One region of the Lysinibacillus sp. VIII_CA genome, then DNA from elsewhere that is predicted to be linked to it. Evidence: predicted binding sites of a transcription regulator. Region 1 holds the regulator's gene; the other holds the start of a gene.
The links. Region 1 encodes LexA, which represses DNA repair genes until DNA is damaged. Its sites were predicted from a motif close to CGAACATATGTTCG; they were not measured.

Region 1 (9,491 bases):
AACCAACAGTGGAGTCGAAGACTACCCCAGTCAAAACAGCACAAAAAGAGGTGCAACCACAGCCATCGATGGAGGAACGTGTTATGTGGGCACTTCCAAAAGTATTCATGGTTATTTTAGTTATGGGGGTACTTTGGGGTCTCAAACTTGTTAGTGACTATGGTTATTTATCGAATGGCGTGAAAATCATCCTTGCCTATTCATTATCGGTAGGATTGGCGATTATCGCTTATATTCTGGAACGTAGAAAAGTAGGCTCTCCCGCTATTACCGTCTCATTATATGGCGGAGCATTTATTGTTGGTATTTTAACGACTGCAGCTAGTGCCATTTTATACGAGATCATCCATCTCACACCAGCGCTTGGTATTACGATTCTTTATATTGGCTATGGTATTGCAATAAGTTACTTAAAGAAAAATGAGGCATTAACTATTTTTGTTGCTTTTACCTCATTATTACTACCTTATTTATTAGAATATATGGACTTTAGTGCCATCATTATTTTACTATTTGTTATCGTTTTATTTGCCATGCTGCAATTGGTTGTCCAACAGCACAAGCAGAAGCTTGCCCTTTATATTTCAGCCTTTTTCTCAGTGGTGGCAATAGGTGTTGTTGCATTTATGAATCATGATAAGCAAGTTGTCTTTGCTTTTGGTTTACTTGCTATACTAGCCATCTTTTATGCAAGCTGGTGTCGATTATTTCATGCACAATCTAAATGGAGAGCTCTTCATATTGGCCTCCAATTTTCGTTAGGGTCATTTAGTTTATTGCTGATGAACCTGATCATACGCTCACTAGAATATGGGGAAGCAGTGCTACTTGTTTTGTTTGGTTTATTCATAGCATTATCGTTTTATAGTCATCGTCAAAAATGGCAGGAAGTATTTGATAGTGCTATAACACTCGCATTTATGACCGTATGTAATACGGTACTTATCATGAATATACCTGATAAAGTGGATGATTTACTATATCCATTGATCGCATTTGCAGGTGTAATGATGAGCTTACGATTACGGGCCAGTATGATGAAGGTAGTCACATCATTTTTCCTTGTGATGACATTGTTGCTAAACTTTATTTTCCATGAACCAACACCATTTATGAGCTTTAATCATGTAAGCCTGTTCATGCCGATTATTTATCTTGTAGTCATTTACTTGTATGCTAGACGCCCAAAAGAAACGTTATCACCTTTTGAGAAAGTCATGAAGGATGTATATGCTATTGATATTTTAGCAGTAATCACCACAGGCTACTTCTTAGCTTATATGAGCAAACTAGATACAGCCTATTTTGCGGCAACAAATGGCATTCAGTATTTGATGTGTATGGCACTAGCTGCTTTGTTTGCAGGAACTCTGCTCGTGTCAGAGAAATTCAAAGGGCGTGTTCTAACGCCTGTGCTGGGAGCATTCTTTATCGTATTTTCTTTGATGGTCAGCGCAAAGCCTTCTATGTTGGACAGCTTAAGTATGATGACCAGATTAGTTTATATAGCAGTAATAGTGGCGATTATTGTGGACGTTCTAGTAAAGGGCCGTATTTATCGGCTATATGCAGAACGAATGGGGAAATATGTAGACGCTATTGTTAGCTCAGGTGTCGTACTCACAATGATCTCGATATGGGGGCTCGTTCATCAATTTACGTATAGTCATCTACTTGATTGGAAACTAAGTATAGCTCTTACAACGATTACATTATTTCTAACCGCGAGTATTTCGTTATGGCTTAGTTCCACGCAACAATTAAAAACACTTCGCACTACAGGCTTTGTTATCTTAGTCATTGCGTTTATCAAGCTGATTTTCTTCGACCTATCAGCACTTGATTTATTAATTAGAGCTGTTCTATTTATAACAATTGGTGGCATTGGCATGCTGTTATCAGGTAGGTTACTGAGGAAATAAATAAAAGAGATTCCAATGATTTTTGGAATCTCTTTTATCTTGTGCTAAACTGATAATACTCTTACTCTACTCCTTCTTTCTTCTTATCGTACTTTAAATCCTTTGTGAAAATATTCCTCAAATACATCACATATTATCTATGTCCCTTGTTCTGAATAACATTGGTTACGTGTATTACCGAGCAAAACTACAATAATTATACGAATAGGCGCATCATACGGATTGTATGGGCGCCTATTGGTTTAGGAGGACATAAATTTGGAAATGGCTTATACAATTATCATTTTTTTATTTGGTCTAGTTTTTGGCTCTTTTTATAATGTAGTTGGCTTTCGTGTACCGCGGAAGGAGTCTCTTGTACTTCCTTCCTCCCATTGTACAAACTGTCAAAGACCATTGACGGTTCTTGATTTAGTGCCAGTATTGTCTTATCTGTTTATAAGAGGAAAATGTCGGGGCTGTGGCTTTAAAATCTCGTCAGTATATCCAGCGATAGAATTGTTGACTGGAGGATTATTCGCCCTTGCTTATTTGAAGCTAAACTGGAGCATGGAATTCATAGTAGCTTTATCGTTCATCTCATTGTTAGTCATTATAGTTGTTTCAGATTTTACTTATCTGTTAATTCCAGATAAGATTCTTTTATTCTTTTTGCCTATATTGGTCATTGGACGTGTACTATCACCTTTAACACCTTGGTGGGACAGCCTATTGGGTTCACTCGTTGGTTTTGGCATATTATATAGTATTGCGGTTTTATCGAAAGGTGGAATGGGAGGAGGGGATATTAAATTATTCTTTTTAATTGGTCTTGTTCTCGGTACTATTCATACGCTGTTGACTTTATTTTTAGCTGCTATCATTGGTATGATAGTCGGAATAGTTGTCTTATTAAAGCGTAAACAGGGAAGAAAAACACCTATTCCCTTTGGCCCATCAATTGCATTAGCCGCTAATATTGTTTATTTCTATGGAGATTCGTTCATCAAGTGGTACTTAGGTTTTTGGTAAGTATTTAATCTTCAATTTTGTGGAGGGGAATCAAGTGAAGCCGATTATTGGAATTACAGCTTTTGTAGAAGATGATTTATCAGCTCATTTAAATGCTGCTTACAGCAAAAGTATTATTGAGGCGGGCGGTATCCCCCTCATTATTCCGTTAGGGGTTGAGGAAGATGCTGCACAAATTTTAGCCCTTACGGATGGCTTATTGCTATCGGGAGGCTATGATGTACATCCTTTTTTATTTGGAGTGGACCCTTCACCAAAGTTAGGTAAAATTCATCCAGCTAGAGATGCCGTAGAATTAGCATTAATTGAGGCTGCATTTTTACGAAAAATGCCTATTTTCGGTATTTGTCGGGGTATCCAAATATTAAATGTTGCATTAGGCGGGACGTTATATCAGGACATTGATAGTGACCATTATAGTACAAAGCTTATTAAACATATGCAACAGGCCGGTAGATCAGTAGCAACGCATTATGTACAAATTATTGCGGAGAATTTATTAGCCACTATTCTGGAACAAGAGAAAATTGCCGTCAATTCTTTTCATCATCAATCAGTGAATGTACTAGCGGAGAATTTAAAAGTTGCAGCGAAATCAAGTGATGGCATTATTGAAGCAGTGGTACATGAGGAATTACCATTCTGCTTGGCTGTCCAGTGGCACCCAGAGGAATTAGCTATAGCAGGAGATCCGCATGCACAAAAGCTATTTGCAGCGTTTATTGAAGCGAGCATAAAATTTAAAAAAGAGGCTTAAAAGGCCGTTGTCAAAAGAATCCAATAGTTTATGGATTCTTTTTTTGCGTAAAAAAGAGGATTTATGCTCAGTGAAGGAACACAATCCTCAAACCCTCATTTAATTAATGTACACGGCGATACAGACCAACAACTTGTCCCAAAATGGATACTTGATCGACGATAATCGGTTCCATTGATGAATTTTCAGGCTGTAAACGGAAATGGTTTTTTTCCTTAAAGAATCGTTTTACAGTAGCTTCATCTTCAGCTGTCATGGCTACAACAATGTCTCCATTATTAGCCGTTGATTTTTGCTTCACAATCACTAAATCACCATCTAAAATTCCTGCTTCAATCATCGATTCACCCATAATTTCTAGCATGAATAACTGATCCTCACTCGTGCCATATGTATCAGGCAGTGGGAAATACTCTTCAATATTTTCGATAGCTGTAATAGGAGAACCTGCTGTAACCTTCCCTACAAGTGGTACATGGATGACGTGTTGCTTTTGGATGGATTCTTCAGGTTCAAGAATTTCAATAGCACGTGGTTTTGTTGGATCTCGACGAATAAAACCCTTTTGTTCTAATCGAGCCAAATGACCATGAACAGTTGAACTTGAAGCAAGTCCAACAGCTTCCCCGATTTCACGGACTGATGGCGGATACCCTTTAGCTCGTACCTCGTCTTTAATGAACGCTAAAATGTCCTCTTGTCTTTTCGATACTTTTTTCATGATTGCTCACCTCTTTTTTCTAATATCATTCTTCTTATTTGATAGTATAACAGAATGCGAACACGTATGCAAACATAGGTTCGAAAAGTGTTTGACAAAAACGTTTGTTCGCTTTATTATGGGAACGTATATTCCGAACAAACATTCTAGAAAAGAGGTTATAATGATGAAATGGTTAAAGAAAAATACACATATCACTATATTATTAGGTGCTTGTTTACTCTTCGCAAGTTACCTTTACATCACTGATCCGGGGGATGTTAATTACGCTGAAATTCAAATTGAACATGGGGATAGCTTGTGGTCGTTAGCCGAACAATACCGTGGTAAAATGAGTAAAGAAGATTGGATTAAACTTGTCAAATCAGAAAATGAGTTAGCAGATATTAAAATCGTGGCGGGTAAATCTCTAGTCATTCCAGTTTTGAGTGATCAAGCCAGTCCCATCAAAACCATTGAAATTGCGAGAAACGAACAATGAAAAATAATCAAATGACGGCTGTTGTCTATTGCCGGGTAAGTACTGAAAAAGAAACGCAAAGCTCCTCGTTAGAGCGCCAACAAGAAGAATTAGTGCTCTGTGCTAAAGAGCAAGGCTATGAAGTAAAGGGTGTTTTTAAAGATAAGCATAGCGGTTATGATGTTGAACGCGAAGGCTTACTTGAAATGCTTGATTTTATAAAAGAGAAGGAAGTAAAAGCTCTTTTTGTACAAGATGAAACTCGTTTAGGCCGTGGAAATGCCAGGATGGCAGTATTGCATTTATTACAAAAATCAGCAACAGATGTTTATTCGATTCGTGATGCAGGACCAGTTCAATTAAACGAAATGGATACGATGCTACTAGAGATTTTAGCAATTGTAGAAGAGTATCAACGTAGAATCCATAATGCGAAAATCCGCAGAGGTATGCGACGTGCTGTGGAAAATGGCTATCGCCCTGAAAATAACCTATCCAATCGTGGGAATCCGCATGGTCAGGAACGGAAGGAACTCCCTGTTGATGAAATCGTGAAGCTACGTAATCGTGGTTTTACCTTTGAGGAAATTTCCATTACTCTTAGAGGATTAGGCTTTGAGGTAAGTAAGGCAACCGTACATCGCCGATTCCAAGAGCATCAAGAAAAATTAGCAGGCAAATAATATAGCCTGCTAATTTTTTTAATACAAGCTTTCGATAATAACATTTTGGGGTAGTTGAAAAGGGTTATCTTTATTAATTCGATCATAAAACATAATACCATTTAAATGATCGATTTCATGTTGTACAACGATAGATTCATAGCCTTTTAAAGACAAAATAAATTCCTGTCCATCAATAGTATAGGCTTTTACTTTAATTCGTTCATATCTTGGTACAAAACCGTGAACTGGTCGATTAACAGACAGACACCCTTCTCCCTCAGGCAAATAGATCATATTTAAAGAATGGCTCATTACTTTTGGGTTAATGAACATCATTTCGTGTTTTTGGTCATGATCTTCAAAAAGGACAGCAAACATTCTTTTATCTACGCCAATTTGATTTGCAGAGAGGCCACTACCAGGACGTAGCTTATACTTTTTTGTTAAAATCGGATCTTGGCTGTTTTTTAAATATTGAAGCATAGAAAATAATATATGTCGGTCCTCTAAGGGAACTGGTATGGCAACCTCTTGTGTTTGTTTACGTAATAGGACCGAGTGTTCTTTTAGTAATCATGTAATCAGGATGAAATTTTGCCATCGAAAAATACCTCCTCCGTATTCAGAAGTTTTTTCAAGCTAATTTGTATGGTCGGATCATCCATTATTGACCAAGTGCCTAATACCATTTACAGGAACTTCTTCCATTTCCACGAGCTTAGTAGTTTAGTGTTTAATGTTCTTCTAACCTCCTAACAAATTGTCCCACTCTTCACGTAAGACTGCGTAATAGTATTCGTCCCACCATTCATCCCCATATGGTATACATTTTTTAAAAAAACCTTCACGTCTCATTCCTATTTTTTCCATAACCTTATAAGAAGCGATATTTTCGGGCTGACACGTTGCAATAATTCTATGAAGTTTCTTTTCATTAAATCCATAGTCTAATACAGCATGTGCAGCTTCAGAAGCAAAGCCTTGATTTTGGTAAGCTGGATTTAGTACCCAACCGATTTCATAAGTATGATCACCGAAACAAGGATGGAAAACAATATGACCAATCACTTGCTTGCAATTATTTGAAACAATAGCAAAATGTTTTGCTTTGTCGCTGCTATTTTCTTTAATAAATTTCTTTGCCTGATCTTCAGTGAAAACACCTTCAGGCATATAATGCATCACTTTTTCATCTGAAGTATAGCTATAAACAGCTTCCCAGTCCTGTTCTTGAAATGTTCGAATGAGTAATCGCTTAGTTGTCACGTTCACATGTATATCCTCCAATATATAGTTAAATTTTTCCTTCCATATAATACTTATACACTTCAAACATCTGGAAGTCATGTATTTTTTTATTTCAACAGCTTGAATAAGGGTTGGTATAACTGCATTTAATGGGAAACCGTGCTATACTTTGCATACCGAAGTCAATAAGATAGGTACTGAAAGGTGTGTAACTATGTTATCAAAAGAAAAAATTAACCGTATAAATGAACTTTCTGCTAAAGCAAAAAATGGTCAACTAACGGATGAAGAGGCAAAGGAGCGAACAGCGCTTCGTAAAGAATACTTGGATACATTTAGAGCAACGATGCGTGATACGATTGAAAACGTAAAAGTGGTTGATGCAGAAGGAAATGATGTCACGCCAGAGAAGGTAAGACAAGCGAAAAAAAATAAATTTCTAAATTAATGTGACACAATTTAATAAAGTATGTATGAAAATACAAATAGTATAACAAAAGCATTGTTTTCTAAAGCAATGTTGACTAAACTGTAGAAGAACAATTATAGGACGAGAAAGGATGTCACAATATAATGACTCAACATGCGGATTTATTAGCAATTAATGCTATCCGAACTTTGTCAATCGATGCTATTGAAAAAGCAAATTCTGGTCACCCAGGTTTACCAATGGGGGCAGCGCCAATGGCTTATACGCTTTGGACAAAACAATTACGCCATAATCCAGCAAATCCAAAATGGTTTAACCGTGATCGTTTTGTACTATCAGCAGGTCATGGTTCCATGCTTTTATACAGCTTACTTCACCTTGGCGGCTATGGTTTACCAATGGAAGAAATTCAAAACTTCCGCCAATGGGATTCATTAACACCAGGACATCCTGAATATGGTCATACAGTAGGTGTGGAAGCAACAACTGGTCCTCTAGGACAAGGTATTGCCATGACTGTAGGTATGGCAATGGCAGAGCGTCATTTAGCAGCTACGTACAATAAACCAGGTCATGACATCGTTGACCACTATACATTTGCATTATGTGGTGATGGAGACTTAATGGAGGGCGTAGCAGCAGAGGCTATTTCATTAGCTGGTCACTTAAAACTTGAAAAATTAATCGTGCTTTACGATTCTAATGATATTTCTTTAGATGGAGACTTAGAAAAGTCATTCTCAGAAAACGTCCAAAAACGTTTTGAATCTTATGGTTGGAATTATTTAAAAGTTGCAGATGGCACAGATGTTGATGCGATTAATGCAACTATTGAAGAAGCTAAAAAATCAACTGGCAAACCAACATTGATTGAAGTGAAAACAGTGATTGGTTTTGGTTCACCAAATAAATCGGGTAAAGCGGATTCTCATGGTGCACCACTTGGTACAGATGAAGTGGTATTAACAAAAGCTGCCTATGAGTGGGCACATGAGCCTTTCCAAATTCCTGCTGAAGTATATGATACTTTTAATGCTGCGGCTGAGGTGCAAGGAGCACAGTCTGAGGAAGCTTGGAATGCGAAATTTACTGCTTATAAACAGGAATTCCCAGAATTAGCAGCTCAATTTGAACAGGCTATGAAGGGTGAATTACCAGCAGACTTCGCTTCGGAATTACCAGTGTATGAAGCTGGTAAATCTGTAGCAACACGTTCTTCTTCTGGTGATGCGATTAATGCTATTGCTAAGAAAACTCCATCATTCTTTGGTGGCTCTGCTGACCTTGCTGGCTCTAATAAAACAACGATGAAGGGTGCAGGCGACTTCTCAGCGGACGATTATGCTGGTCGCAACATCTGGTTTGGTGTGCGTGAATTTGCAATGGGCGCTGCTTTAAACGGTATGGCACTTCACGGTGGTTTAAATGTATTTGGTGGTACATTCTTCGTGTTCTCAGACTATGTGCGTCCGGCAGTTCGTCTGTCAGCATTAATGGGTCTACCTGTAACGTATGTATTTACACATGACTCGATTGCTGTTGGCGAAGATGGACCAACGCATGAGCCAATTGAACACCTTGCATCACTACGTGCAATGCCTAATTTATCTGTTGTTCGTCCTGCGGATGCAAATGAATCAGCTGTTGCATGGGAGCTTGCCGTTGCATCAGAAAATACGCCAACAGTATTAGTATTGTCTCGTCAAAACTTACCTGTTCTTAACGCTTCTATTGAAACAGTACGTGAAGGTGTGACGAAGGGTGCTTACACAGTATCTCCTGCAACTAAAGCAGTAGCGGATGCTATATTAATTGCAACAGGCTCTGAAGTATCTCTTGCAATTGAAGCTCAAAATGCATTAAAAGGTGAAGGTTTGGATGTAGCTGTCGTTTCAATGCCATCTATGGATCGCTTTGAAAAACAAGATGCTGCCTACAAAGAATCTGTTTTACCAAAAGCTGTCACTAAACGTCTTGCGATTGAAATGGGTGCATCATTCGGCTGGCATAAATATACTGGCTTTGATGGTGATGTGCTTGCAATCGATAAATTTGGCGCATCAGCTCCAGGTGAAGTAGTAATGGAAAAATACGGATTCACTGTAGAAAATGTAGTTGCGAAGGTAAAAGCTCTATAAGATTTTTAATAAAGTACCGCAACACTCAGCGATTGTATCAATTCGCTGGGCGTTGCGGTACTTTTTATAGCATGTGAGAATCAAATGTTAGGTATTGAGTGACGTATCACTAAAGGAATTAACAAATATATCTGTGGCA
Region 2 (9,491 bases), 510 kb from region 1:
GGTACCGATATTAAACCTGGTGAAGGTGTTTTAGAAATTGGCGGGTTAGCGGTAATTGGTACAGAGAGACATGAATCCCGTCGTATTGATAACCAGCTACGTGGACGTTCTGGTCGTCAAGGGAATCCAGGGGTGACACAATTTTATTTATCACTAGAAGATGATTTAATGCGTCGTTTCGGTTCAGATAATATGAAGTCTATGATGATGCGTTTAGGAATGGACGATACACAGCCATTGCAATCAAAAGTTGTGTCGAGAGCTGTAGAATCAGCGCAGAAACGTGTCGAAGGTAATAACTTTGATGCTCGTAAGCGTTTATTACAATATGATGATGTTCTCCGTCAGCAACGTGAGATTATTTATAAAGAGCGTTATGATGTGCTAGAAACAGAAAATATGCGTGTGCTTGTGGAATCGATGATTCAAGAGACGATCGATAATGTTGTCGGACTCTATACACAAGGGGAGCAAAAAGATTGGAATCTGAAGGCTATTGATGATTTTGTGGCTGCTAACTTGCTAGAGGAAGGTCAACTAAAAGTAGCTGATTTCCAAGGCAAATCTGCTGAAGACATTAATCAATTGATTTCAGAAGCTGTTCATGCTCGATATGATGAAAAAGAAGCAGAGCTTACTCCAGAGCGTATGCGTGAGTTTGAAAAAGTTATTTTATTACGTTCTATTGATACAAAATGGATCGATCATATTGATGCAATGGATCAACTTCGTCAAGGTATCCATCTGCGTGCATACGGTCAAAATGATCCACTTCGTGAATATCAACAAGAAGGTTTTGCGATGTTCGAAGATATGGTTGCTTCCATTCGCGAGGATGTTGCGAAGTATGCAATGAAGGCAGAAATTCGCAGTAATCTTGAGCGTGAAGAGGTGGCGAAAGGTCAGGCTGTTAATCCGAAGGAAGAAGGCGGTCCTGCTCCGAAAAAGCAACCAGTTCGTAAAGCTGAAAATGTTGGACGTAATGATTTATGTCCGTGTGGAAGCGGTAAGAAGTTTAAAAACTGTCATGGCGCAGCTCAATAATATAAAGGGAAAAGGTCATTTTAACTGTGTGTTGAAATGATCTTTTTTTTATAAATAAATAAATTTTTGTTATAAAAGTCAGAATTTATAGACAATAGTAAAATATGGGTATACAATAGCTGTAATATTAGGGATTTAGTTTTAGAGAATACTTCTATTATTACCTAATAATTAGGTGGGTTGAAAACAAAGAATTAAGAGTGACAAAAGATTAAAGATGGGGTGGGAGAAATGTGGGTGGAAATAGAGTTTTCCAAGCAATTTCGACTTGTAGAAAAAAGCGGGAATGTACGGACATTTGTATATTCTTTTTTTATTTAGGCTGAAAACATAAGTGCATAAAGGGGGAATAATGATGCATAAGAAGGATATTATGAGTAGTGAAACTATGCTGTATATGCCTGTGTATGATTCCTTTGGAAATTTATGTACTCGGGTAATGGAAAAAAGTAAAGATTATATTTCTAAAATACCGCCGACAAAGTTAATGGACTATAATCTGCGTTATTATGGTTCTAGCTTAAGAGGGGCTTTTGATGGATCAAAAATGATTTTAGGTAAGCTTAATAAAAACCCAATCGTTGTGGATGAGCGAGGTAATATTTTATGGTTTCCGAGCAAGTCGCCTCTACATCCGGAATGTATATGGTTTGCTGTCCATCATATTGATGAGTATATCTCTGTGGATAAAAAGAGTACAAAGATAATCTTTACGAATGGGCAGGAAATTATTGTAGATGTTAGTGTCAAAACGATAGAGTATCGTATTCAACGGGCATTTTTATTAAAATATAGATTAGAGAGAAGGACGAAGCATTTACTTGTTCAATATGATCGTGTGAAAGTATTTCAACGTTTTACGCTTGATATGCTTGAGGACGAGACTTAGGATCGTGTATTTATGTATGTTTTCCTCTGTAAAAACGTTATAATAAAAAGATACGGAGCTTTCACACTATGCTCCATTACAAACGTTCGGAGGATTTTACAATGATAGAATTAGCAGATGTACGCAATGTGTTAGATACTACAGCCAAAAAATTGGTGGACTTCAGGGGGTCTCTTTGACTTAGAAAACAAAGAGGCACGTATACAGGAGTTAGATGAAATGATGCTAGAGCCAGGGTTCTGGGATGATCAGCAAGGTGCACAGGTGATCATTAATGAGGGTAATGGCTTAAAAGCAATCGTTAATGAATATAAAGAATTAGAAGAAACACATGAGAATTTAGATATGACATTGGAGCTTTTACGTGAAGAGCCAGATGAAGAATTGCAGGAAGAATTGGGAAAAGAGTTGGTGGAATTCCAACAAAAAATGGCTGATTTTGAGCTGCAATTATTATTGAGCGGTCCATACGATCAAAACAATGCCATTTTAGAATTGCACCCAGGAGCAGGGGGAACAGAGTCACAAGACTGGGGTTCTATGCTTTTACGTATGTATACACGATGGGCTGAGAAGCGTGGCTTTAAAGTGGAGACAATGGATTATCTTCCTGGTGATGAAGCAGGGATTAAATCTGTAACCATTTCGATTAAGGGGCATAATGCTTTCGGTTATTTACAGGCCGAAAAAGGTGTCCATCGCCTAGTACGTATTTCACCATTTGATTCTTCAGGACGTCGTCATACTTCTTTCGTTTCTTGTGATGTTATGCCAGAGTTTGACGAGAATATTGAAATTGATATTCGCACAGAAGATTTGAAAATTGATACGTATCGTGCGACAGGTGCGGGTGGTCAGCACATCAATACAACAGATTCAGCTGTTCGTATTACACACATCCCGACTGGCACGGTTGTACAATGCCAAGCAGAACGTTCACAAATTAAAAACCGTGAAAAAGCGATGGCTATGTTAAAAGGGAAATTATATCAATTAGAGCTAGAGAAGCAACAGGCGCAGCTTGATGAGATCCGTGGTGAACAAAAGGACATTGGCTGGGGCTCGCAAATTCGCTCTTATGTATTCCATCCATACTCTATGGTAAAAGATCATCGTACCAATGAAGAAACAGGGAATGTCGGAGCGGTAATGGACGGCGATTTAGATCCGTTTATTAATGCGTACTTACGTTCAAAAATTAATTAATATCCATCCCCCAAGAGTTAATCTTGGGGGATTCTTGTAGTTAAAAGGGTGGATGATAGGGGGAGTCTTGACTAAGCTGTTTTCGTTCGTTCATATAATGTTTATAGAGCATTGATGCATTTACAAACTGCTTACTAATAGAAGCATATTGAATAGGTAGCTCAATCTTTTTATCATTTTTTAATGTGACAACACATCCTGTTTTACTAGGTGTAATGTTAGTAATAGCATGGAGTCCTATCCATATATTATGAATTGAATTCGGTGAATAGGTTGGTAGAAAAATGCAAGGAAACCCATAATCAAAAGCCACAACTATTGGTAGCTTATGTTGATTACCAAAAAAACGTTTAGCAGATTGCTTGGCAGCTTCATAGGTGGAGCCTAATGATATACAGGATTTTCTTAGTACATGCATCGGTTTCCGAGTAACAATTAGCTCATTATGTTTGTCAATAACATGAGTAAAAATTTTAGCGTCATGCTGAATAGGTTGTAGCAAGTAAGTGTTAAAGGAAATTAAATAGCCATTAACAAATTTGGTAGTCATAGTGAAAGTGCCTCCCTTTTCTATTGATAATCGTAGTGTAGTACATAATATGAATTTCAAAAAATATACAAAATAATGGAACAAGGCTTATAAATGAATGAAATGCTTAGAGAGTTTGCTTTAAACTTCACGAGTTTAGTAGCTAATTCAAGTTATTTTCAAATCGTAAGCATTGCTTTTTAATTTCAATTTTCATATAATTTAGAAAAGGATCGGGGTGAGATCGTTGGATAAATATTATTCGTACACAGATTTTCTAAAAGCCGTTGGTCATTCAAAAAAAGTTGATGAGGCAGAGAGATTATTAAACGAGATTTATTTAGATTTATTTTTAAATCGTATCCAGCGTATGCATCGACAAGAGCAGCTCATAGTTCTGATAGATAGAGCGCTCGATGATAAAGATGAAAACGCATTTTATCAATACGCAACCGAACTAAACTCCTTGCATCAAACAGAAGATGAATCATACTAATTATTCCGCTCTCCGCGTCTATGGAGAGCGGGATTTTTGTTTTTGGAAATGATAGAGTGGGTGGGGTCCAATGCACTCAATTTATGAAATTGCACTAAAAATGAGAAACGAGAAATTGCGACTACCATTCTATAATTGACTAATGAATAGATAAAGCTTGAAAACCTGTTGAAACGGCTATGATGAAAGTAGAAGGTTGATGGGCCATCTTCCATTTTTAGGGATAGAAAAAAATTTTACAAACATTCGTTCGTTAAATGTTCGATATTTTAATATTGCTATGCTAAAATATATGTACAAATTGGAAAGAAAGGACGGGGACAGGTGTGCAAACTTTTGATTTACAAGCGCCATATCAGCCTAATGGGGACCAGCCACAGGCAATTGCGGAATTAGTGGAGGGTGTGAAGGCAGGCAAGCGTCATCAAACGTTACTAGGTGCTACAGGAACTGGAAAAACGTTTACGATTTCTAATGTCATCCAGCAGGTTAAAAAACCGACACTCATTATGGCACACAATAAAACATTGGCGGGCCAATTATATAGTGAGTTCAAAGAGTTCTTTCCAAATAACGCTGTAGAATATTTTGTTAGTTACTATGATTACTACCAACCAGAAGCCTATGTACCGCAGACAGATACTTATATAGAAAAGGATTCTAGCATTAACGATGAAATTGATAAGCTGCGCCACTCTGCAACTTCGGCATTATTTGAGCGTGATGATGTCATTATTATTGCATCTGTATCCTGTATTTACGGTCTTGGTTCTCCAGAAGAATATCGTGAAATGGTTGTATCGATTCGCACAGGTATGGAAATTGAACGTAATCAGTTACTGCGCAAACTTGTAGATGTTCAATATGAGCGCAATGATGTTAGTTTTACACGTGGAACGTTTCGGGTACGAGGAGATGTAGTTGAAATTTTCCCAGCCTCACGTGATGAACATTGTATTCGTGTCGAATTTTTTGGGGATGAAATTGATCGTATCCGTGAAGTAGATGCTTTAACTGGAGAAATATTATCAGATCGAGAGCATGTTGCTATTTTTCCAGCATCCCACTTCGTTACACGAGAAGAAAAAATGCGAAAAGCAATTGAAAATATCGAAAAAGAATTAGAAGATCGTTTGGCATTATTGCGTGCCGAGGATAAATTGTTGGAGGCTCAACGTCTAGAGCAACGAACGCGTTATGATTTAGAAATGATGCGTGAAATGGGCTTTTGTTCGGGGATTGAGAACTATTCCCGTCACTTAACTTTACGTGAAGCAGGTGCTACTCCTTATACTTTGCTTGATTATTTCCCTGAGGACTTTTTACTTGTAGTAGATGAAAGTCACGTAACTCTCCCACAGGTACGAGGGATGTATAACGGTGACCAAGCACGTAAAGGGGTACTGGTAGAACATGGTTTCCGCTTACCATCTGCTCTAGATAACCGTCCATTGCGTTTTGAAGAATACGAAGCTCGAGTACATCAAGCTATTTATGTATCTGCCACACCAGGGCCTTATGAGTTGGAGCATACACCAGAAATGATCCAGCAAATTATTCGACCTACTGGTTTATTGGATCCATTAATTGATGTCCGCCCAATTGAAGGTCAAATAGATAACTTGATTGATGAAATTCAGGATCGAATTGCACGTGATGAGCGAGTGTTAGTAACAACGCTAACGAAGAAAATGTCAGAGGATTTAACCGCCTATTTGAAGGAGATGGGCTTAAAGGTTGAATATTTGCATTCTGAGATTAAAACATTAGAGCGCATTGAGATTATCCGTGAGCTACGGAAGGGCACATACGATGTACTAATTGGCATTAACTTATTGCGAGAAGGCCTTGATATTCCTGAAGTATCACTTGTAGCCATTTTAGATGCAGATAAAGAAGGGTTCTTACGTTCAGAACGTTCACTCATTCAAACGATTGGCCGAGCTGCGCGTAATGCGAATGGTCATGTCATCATGTATGCGGATCATGTAACAGACTCGATGAAAAAGGCACTGGATGAAACAAAACGTCGTCGTGCATTGCAAATGGCATATAACGAAGAGCATGGTATTACACCTCAAACTATTAGTAAAAAAATACCAGAAGTAATTCGTGCTACACAAGTGGCAGAAGAAGAAGAATCCTATGTAACAAAGGCGACGAAGGGCAAAAAGCTGACTAAGGCAGAAAGAGAACAGCTCTTAGCTTCTCTAGAAATAGAAATGAAGGAAGCAGCAAAAGCGCTTGATTTCGAACGTGCAGCGGAGCTTAGAGATACAATATTTGAATTGAAGGTAGAAGGGTGAATGACTTGTGAAAAATACTGAAATTGTCGTGCAAGGTGCACGTGCTCATAATTTAAAAAATATTAATGTCACAATTCCACGTGATCAATTAGTCGTTTTAACAGGATTATCAGGTTCAGGTAAATCTTCACTAGCGTTTGATACGATTTATGCGGAGGGACAACGACGTTATGTCGAGTCTCTGTCCGCCTATGCTCGCCAGTTTCTTGGACAAATGGACAAACCAGATGTTGATGCAATTGAAGGATTATCGCCTGCTATTTCAATTGACCAAAAAACGACGAGTCGTAACCCACGCTCTACGGTCGGGACGGTTACAGAAATCTATGATTACTTACGTTTACTTTATGCACGTATTGGTAAGCCGATTTGTCCGAATCATGGGATAGAAATTACTTCCCAAACGATTGAGCAAATGGTGGACCGTTTATTATCTTATCCAGAAAGAACCAAGATGCAACTTCTTGCGCCAATGGTTTCTGGTCGTAAAGGAACACATGTAAAACTACTGGAAGATTTAAAAAAACAAGGCTTCGTTCGTGTGCGTATTGATGGGGATTTACGAGATTTAGATGATGCGATTGATCTTGATAAAAATAAAAAGCATTCCATTGAGGTTGTGATCGACCGTGTTGTAATGAAGGAAGGTATTGCTGCACGTTTAAGTGATTCTTTAGAGACAGCTCTTCGTTTAGCAGATGGTCGTGTTCTTGTAGATGTCATGGAGCACGAGGAATTACTGTTTAGTGAACATCATGCCTGTCCAATTTGTGGTTTTTCCATTGGAGAGCTAGAGCCACGCATGTTTTCATTTAATAGTCCATTTGGTGCTTGTCCTAGCTGTGATGGCTTAGGCTCCACACAAGAGGTGGATTTAGATTTAGTGGTGCCAGATTGGGATCGTTCCTTGTTAGAGCATGCTATTGCACCTTGGGAGCCTACAAGTTCACAGTACTATCCTCAATTATTAAAAGCAGTATGTGACCACTATGAGATTCCAATGGATGTACCAGTAAAAGATTTACCAAAGGACAAGATGGATAAAGTTTTATATGGTTCAGGCAAAGAGAAAATTCACTTCCATTATGAAAATGAGTTTGGCAATGTGCGAGACCAAATGATTGAATTTGAAGGTGTTGTGCGAAATGTAGAACGTCGTTTTAAAGAGACAACTTCAGATTATGTTCGTGAGCAGATGGAAAAATATATGGCACAACAGGCTTGTCCTTCCTGTAAGGGTTATCGTTTAAAGCCAGAAACATTGGCAGTGAAAGTTGCTGATAAGCATATTGGTGAAGTGACACAATATTCGATTCAGGAAGCCGATACATTTTTCAAAGAGCTAGATCTCACTGAAAAGGATATGCAAATTGCTCGTCTAGTTTTACGAGAAATAGAAGAAAGACTAGGCTTCCTTGTCAATGTAGGTTTAGACTATTTAACTTTAAGTCGTGCAGCAGGCACATTATCAGGTGGGGAAGCACAACGTATTCGTCTTGCTACGCAAATAGGGTCACGATTAACGGGCGTTCTCTATATTTTAGATGAACCATCGATTGGTTTGCACCAACGGGATAATGATCGTTTGATTAGCACCTTACAAAACATGCGAGATATTGGTAATACACTAATTGTGGTGGAGCATGATGAAGATACGATGCTAGCAGCTGATTATCTGATTGACGTTGGACCAGGTGCTGGTGTACATGGTGGTCAAATTGTTGCAGCTGGTACACCACAGGAAGTCATGGAAAATGATAATTCTTTAACAGGACAATATTTAAGTGGTAAAAAATTTATTCCATTGCCAGTGGAAAGACGTCAACCAAATGGTCGTAAGCTTTCGATTAAGGGTGCCAAGGAGAATAATTTACGCAATGTCAAAGTCGACGTACCACTTGGTTTATTTGTCGCAGTAACGGGTGTGTCTGGTTCAGGGAAATCTACGCTGATTAATGAAATATTATATAAATCATTGGCACAGAAGCTGAATCGTTCCAAGGTTAAACCAGGAGAACATAAAGAGGTAACTGGGATGGATGAACTTGAAAAAGTCATCGATATTGACCAATCCCCAATTGGCCGTACACCACGCTCGAATCCAGCCACTTACACGGGAGTCTTTGATGATATACGTGATGTTTTCGCTACCACAAATGAAGCAAAGGTAAGAGGCTATAAAAAAGGTCGTTTTAGCTTTAATGTCAAGGGTGGCCGCTGTGAAGCATGCCGTGGAGATGGAATAATAAAAATAGAAATGCATTTCCTCCCGGATGTGTATGTTCCTTGTGAAGTTTGTCACGGGAAACGCTATAACCGTGAAACACTTGAAGTGAAATATAAAGATAAGAGTATCGCAGATATTCTGGATATGACAATTGAAAATGCAGTAGTGTTCTTTGAAAATATTCCTAAAATCCAACGTAAGCTACAAACTATTGTAGATGTCGGCTTAGGTTATATGAAATTAGGACAACCTGCCACAACATTGTCAGGAGGAGAAGCGCAGCGTGTAAAATTAGCATCTGAATTACATCGACGTTCAACAGGGAAATCATTCTATATTCTAGATGAACCAACGACAGGCTTACATGCAGACGATATAGCGCGTTTACTTGTCGTGCTACAACGTCTTGTTGAAAATGGCGACTCCGTTTTAGTCATTGAACACAATCTAGATGTTATCAAAACAGCTGATTATCTAATCGATTTAGGTCCTGAGGGTGGAGACAAAGGTGGGACGATCATTGCAACAGGTACACCTGAAGAAGTGGCAGAAGTGCCTGGTTCTTACACAGGAAAGTATTTAAAACCAATTTTAGAACGCGACCGTATGAGAATGGATGCAGTTCTAGCAGAAGCTTCTAAATCTTAATCCTAATCATCAATGGAATGCGAAAAGCGCTACTTAATCTATAGAATTAAAGAAGATTGGAGCACATCTTTCAAGCTGACGAGAAGGAAAGCCTTGGTTGTGATAGAAAATCCATATTATTTCAATTTTGCAGTGAAACTTTTCAA

Region 2: a site for LexA is predicted at 4,404-4,417, ahead of uvrB (excinuclease ABC subunit UvrB). Genes of this name have one in related genera too.

The regions. Positions count from the first base shown of each region.
Region 1 covers NZ_JBNFXM010000001.1:124,880-134,370, reverse strand. The annotation lists gene ACP3VS_RS00735 (DUF2339 domain-containing protein) at 1-1,922, shown strand, start outside; gene ACP3VS_RS00730 (prepilin peptidase) at 2,181-2,933, shown strand; gene ACP3VS_RS00725 (gamma-glutamyl-gamma-aminobutyrate hydrolase family protein) at 2,968-3,690, shown strand; gene lexA (transcriptional repressor LexA) at 3,794-4,411, opposite strand; gene yneA (cell division suppressor protein YneA) at 4,575-4,892, shown strand; gene ACP3VS_RS00710 (YneB family resolvase-like protein) at 4,889-5,554, shown strand; partial or broken gene def (peptide deformylase) at 5,573-6,137, opposite strand; gene ACP3VS_RS00700 (GNAT family N-acetyltransferase) at 6,281-6,808, opposite strand; gene ACP3VS_RS00695 (DUF896 domain-containing protein) at 6,999-7,232, shown strand; gene tkt (transketolase) at 7,358-9,352, shown strand.
Region 2 covers NZ_JBNFXM010000001.1:637,276-646,766, reverse strand. The annotation lists gene secA (preprotein translocase subunit SecA) at 1-1,044, shown strand, start outside; gene ACP3VS_RS03105 (competence protein ComK) at 1,397-1,933, shown strand; one part of gene prfB (peptide chain release factor 2) at 2,035-2,109, shown strand; one part of gene prfB (peptide chain release factor 2) at 2,111-3,139, shown strand; gene ACP3VS_RS03095 (competence protein ComK) at 3,180-3,689, opposite strand; gene ACP3VS_RS03090 (IDEAL domain-containing protein) at 3,916-4,164, shown strand; gene uvrB (excinuclease ABC subunit UvrB) at 4,491-6,470, shown strand; gene uvrA (excinuclease ABC subunit UvrA) at 6,478-9,345, shown strand.